2 regions of the Streptacidiphilus sp. BW17 genome follow, and region 2 is predicted to be linked to the other one. Evidence: riboswitches for the same ligand, from Rfam matches in the RefSeq annotation. Region 2 holds a riboswitch; the other holds the start of a gene.
The links. Region 2 has a riboswitch for magnesium ahead of ABH940_RS08875 (MgtC/SapB family protein). Riboswitches for the same ligand answer to the same signal wherever they lie in the genome.

Region 1: it holds a riboswitch for magnesium, as region 2 does, so the genes downstream of both, ABH940_RS00125 (NRAMP family divalent metal transporter) here and ABH940_RS08875 (MgtC/SapB family protein) in region 2, are expected to answer to the same signal.

Annotation. Positions count from the first base shown of each region.
Region 1 covers NZ_JBGCCR010000001.1:26,536-28,925, reverse strand. The annotation lists gene ABH940_RS00125 (NRAMP family divalent metal transporter) at 1-1,122, opposite strand, end outside; M-box (ykoK) riboswitch at 1,395-1,586, opposite strand; gene ABH940_RS00120 (HAD-IC family P-type ATPase) at 1,814-2,390, shown strand, end outside.
Region 2 covers NZ_JBGCCR010000005.1:263,178-265,567, reverse strand. The annotation lists gene ABH940_RS08880 (hypothetical protein) at 1-51, opposite strand, end outside; M-box (ykoK) riboswitch at 454-632, opposite strand; M-box (ykoK) riboswitch at 846-1,025, shown strand; gene ABH940_RS08875 (MgtC/SapB family protein) at 1,407-2,132, shown strand; partial or broken gene ABH940_RS08870 (uracil-xanthine permease family protein) at 2,278-2,390, opposite strand, start outside.

The DNA of each region.
Region 1 (2,390 bases), on a different contig from region 2:
GGCGTAGACGGCGTAGAAGCCCTTGGCACCCTTGACGCCGCGGTGGAGCGAGTGCTTGATGCCGAAGACGTCACCGATGGCGTAGGCCGTGGAGAGCGAGACCGCGAAGGCGCCGATGATCGAGGCGTCCAGCAGCGCGACGGCGAAGAGGACACCGGCGACCTTGCCCGCGTGGGCGGCGATGCCGGAGGCCAGGCCCGCAGTGTCGGTGAAGTTGCCGAAGCCCTTGGTGCCCGCGAAGGCGGCGGCGGTGGCGCCCATCAGCGCCGCACCACCGATGACCACGATCACGATGCCGATCCAGAGGTCGGCCTTCTCGTACTTCATGAAGCGGGGGGTGATCCGCTTGTCGATGACGTAGCTCTGCTGGAAGAAGAGCTGCCACGGGGCGACGGTGGTGCCGACGATGCCGATGATCAGCAGCATCACGGTGGCCAGCTGGCCCTGGCCGCCCGGCAGGTTCGGGACCACGAAGTCCTGCGCCATCTGCGAGGTCTTCGGGTGAACCATGAAGTAGATCGGGACCAGCAGCAGCGATCCGGCACAGAGCGCGATCGCGATCCGCTCGAAGCGCTGGAACGACCCGGTGAACGCGGAGGCGACGATGATCGCGGCGGCGAGCACCACGGCGGCGGCCTTGGGCAGCCCCAGGTAGCCGGCGGCCAGGGTGATCCCGATGAACTCGGTGACCAGCGTCAGCGCGTTGAGGATGAACAGGTCGATGACGCTGAACGCGCCCCAGAACTTGCCGAACCGCTCCAGGATGAGCCGGGCGTGGCCGACGCCGGTGACCGCGCCGAGGCGGAGCACCATCTCCTGGTTCACGTAGAGGACCGGGACCAGCAGCAGCAGCGTCCACAGCAGGTGGGTGCCGTAGTTCTGGCCCGCCTGGCCGTAGGTGGCGAAGGCGCCGGCGTCGTTGTCGCCGACCATCACGATCAGGCCGGGGCCGACGATCGCGAGCAGCGTCTTGAGCTTGGCGGACAGGCCGCGGCGGTCGCCGTGGTCGTCCAGCTTGATGGTGCCGAGCGCGCCGCGGATGTCGCCGAGGTGCGCGTCGTCCAGCACCGCGGTGGTGCGGGCGGCGTCGCCCTGGACCTTCGGGTCGATCGTGGTGGTCATGATGGTCCCTCCCTGTGGCCGTGAAGGCCGATCGGAGGGCATGCAGCATCCATCCACCCTGCGAGCGTCCGCGCGCGCAGAAGGATCAAGGATCAGCAGGTGGTTACCGCATGCCGAAAGAAGACGAGGTCAAGCGGATGTGGGGCCGTTTATGGCCCGGGCTACTCGGACTGCAGTCCACTGCTTCTCGCCTCCCTCCGGTCGTGACGCGTCGCGCGTCGCAGCGGCAGGGGGCACACCGAACCCGGACCAATACGGCATCAGCCGTGTCCGGCACACCCCAACTCGTCAGAGCTTTGGCACTCCACGGCGTAGCGCGAGGCCTGTTCTGGGACAGGTCCGCCTGCGCAGCCACTTGGCCTCAACCCTTAGGTCGGGAGGAGGTGTCCTGATCCGGAGCGTCTCTCGACGGTTGGGATCAGTGGCCTGTGTCCGTGGAGACGCCTCACCGAACGAGGTGTCTCATGAATGAACATTCATATGATGGCCCTTGCGTAAGGGCACTGTCAAATGCTTACGGGCTGCGCGTTTACGCTGGTGCCGAAGTGGAGATGGGGAGGCAGCGCTGACCGGTCCGACTGATCTGCGGGCACGCCGGGACCGCCGCAAGGACGGTGCTCCCGCCCTTTCCGCTGACCAGGTTCCCCTGGCTGCCTCGGCCCCGTCCGCCCGGCGCGTGGATCCCCGCGAGGTGAGCGCACTGAGCGAACTGACGGATCTTCAGGTGCTGCGGGCGCTCGGGACGAGCCGGAGGGGGCTGCCCGAGGAGACCGCCGAACTGTGGCTCGCCGCGCACGGCGAGAACACCCTGCCGCTGCCGCCGCGTCCGACCCGTACCCGGCGGGTCGCGCTGCTGCTCCGTGACCCCTACACGATGACCCTCTGTCTCCTGGCCGGAGCGACGGCCGTCTCCGGGGCCTTCACCAGCACCGCGGTCCTGCTGCTGCTGATCACCGCGGGCTGTGCGCTGCGCCTGGTGGGCGAGTTGCGGGCGGAGCGCGAGACCGCCGCGCTGCGGCGATTCGTCGACGTGGGCAGCACGGCGACGGTGCTGCGCCGTCGGCCGGCGCCGTCACCGGCGTCACGGTCGGGGTCACGGTCTGGGTCATCGGTCGAACGGGAGTTGCCGTTCGACCAGTTCGTCCCCGGTGACGTGGTGCGGCTGGTTCCCGGGGACCGGGTCCCCGCAGATCTGCTGTTGCTGCGTGCGGAGGGGCTGACGGTCGATCAGGCGCTGCTGACCGGCGTCAGCCAGCCGGTGCCCAAGC
Region 2 (2,390 bases):
GGTATGCAGCGCGGTGACGGTGGCCTGGGCGAGCGACGCCTCGGCGGACACGGCGGGAGGCCCTGATGTGCCGGAGTCGGCCGAGCGCGCCGCGCACTACGTCGTGCAGTACGTCGTGCGGGCGACGGCCGGACGTCTGCGGGGTGGTGTGCGGGCTGGTGTGCGGGGTGTGCGGGCGAAAGGACATCACGGTCATGACGAAGAGGCTCCTTCTGGGCAGGCGTGCCCGCGCCACGACGCCGTCGACGGCGTGGCGGACGGCGCGGGCGTGCGGTCAGCGGTGAACGCGGGCCGGACCAGGCTCGGCGGGATGGCCGGGCAGGGGTCGGCCCGGACATGGACTCGGACTGTCGTCCATGACTTCGCCTCCTTCCGGCCGTGGTGCGCGTGGCACCGATGCGACGCGGCAAGGAGCGGACCGGCTGTGAGAGACCGCGACAGGACGCGGTAGCCGGAACACCCCAACTCGTCAGAGCTTTGGCACTCCACGGCGTGATCCCAAGTGCGCTGACTGGGAAGCCACTTGGCCTCAACCCTTAGGTCGGGAGGAGGTGTCCTGATCCGGAGCGTCTCTCGACGGGTGGGATCAGTGGCCTGTGTCCGTGAAGACGCCTCACCGAACGAGGTGCCCTCTTCGTTTCAACGCCCTCAGCATAGATCAGTGATTCGGTGGTGAAGCAAGTTCCCGGATTCTTTGACGTGTTGTTGTCGCCGTTGTCCGGTGACTTCTGTGGCTGACGGGAATTCATTCCTCCGTCCACCTGCGACCGATGTGCAACTGCCGGAGCGGCTGATTGTTACGTGCCGGGTTGACTTTCCCCCGCGTGGGTCGGTTCACTTCTCCTGCGACACCTCGTTCGGTGAGGCGTCTGCACGGATACAGGCCACTGACCCGACGACGTCGAGAGACGCCCAGGGTCAGGACACCTCTTCCCGGCTTAAGGGTTGAGGCCAAGTGGCTTCCCGCCCGACCGATGGGCGGGACACGCCGTGCAGTGCCGAAGCTCTTACGTGGGAGGTGTCGGTGTTCCGCACGGGAGTGCGCTGACCTGGGGAGGTGGGGCCTGATGAAACCTGGCAGTAGTCCGCATCCGCGCTCGACCGGTCCCGCAGCAGGCGGTTCCTGACACACGGGTACGCACACGCATGGCCTGATCCGGTGATTTCGCCGTTCCGGCCACGGGTGTGAATTTGTGCTGCCCGCATTCGGTCCGAGGAATTTCCCGATCCTTCCGCCAGGTCCGCTTTTCGTCTGCCCACGTGACGGGGGGGGAGACGTCCCGCCGACGTGCCGACGTCTGGAGTTCCCCAGCAGGACGGCTCCGACCACGCATACTCGGCCCGACCACGCAAACGAACCACCTAACACGAGCCACCGAACACGAACCACCGAAGGAGTCCGGGCTGTGCAGTCCCTGACCACCGCCGAATTCCTGATCCGTCTCGGCACCGGCGTCGGCTGCGGCGCACTGATCGGCGTCGAACGACAGTGGCGCGCCCGGATGGCCGGGCTGCGCACCAACGCGCTGGTCGCCACCGGCGCGACGCTGTTCGTCCTCTACAGCGTCGCGGCCGGGGACACCAGCAGCCCCACCCGCGTCGCGTCCTACGTCGTGTCCGGCATCGGCTTCCTCGGCGGTGGCGTGATCCTGCGCGACAGCGGCGGCGTGCGCGGGCTCAACACCGCTGCCACGCTGTGGTGCTCGGCGGCCGTCGGAGTGCTGGCGGCGTCCGGGCGGCTCCAGTTGGCGCTGGTCGGGACGTTCGCCGTACTCGCCGTCCACCTGGTGCTCCGCCCGGCCGGGCGGCTGCTGGACCGGGCGCCTTCGGCCGGGTCCGACCCGGACACCAGCAGCCGGGTGACCGTGCACCTGCGCTGCAGCCGTCGCAACGAGTCGCACATCCGCGCCCTGCTGTTGCAGGCACTCACCGGCGCCGGTCTCACTCCCGCCGGGCTGCGTGCCACCCGGGAGGGCGAGGACGTGGCCAGCCTCCGCGCGACCGTCACCGTCGAGGGGGATGCGGGCAAGGCGCTGGAGCCGGCCGTCACCCGGCTTTCCCTGGAACCGGGCGTGCTGGACCTGCACTGGCATCTGGAGGAGGAGGCCAACGGCGAGTCCGCCCTCGCCTGACGACCGCTCAGCCCGCACGCCCCTGCCCACACCCCGGCCACCGAGAGGCGGTGCCACCGTGCCGATCCCACGACGCCGGATCAACGGCGAAGTCGCCGCCGCAGCCCGGTTGCTGACACGAGGTGGGTGAGCGAAAGCCTTCAGGTCAGTCCGTGGCCGAGCCCGAACCGGTCTGACCCTCCGTCGGCTGCGTCCCGTCGGCCTCGGCCTGTCCGGCCTGTCCGGCCTGTCCGGCCTGTCCCGCCGTCGCGGCCTGCC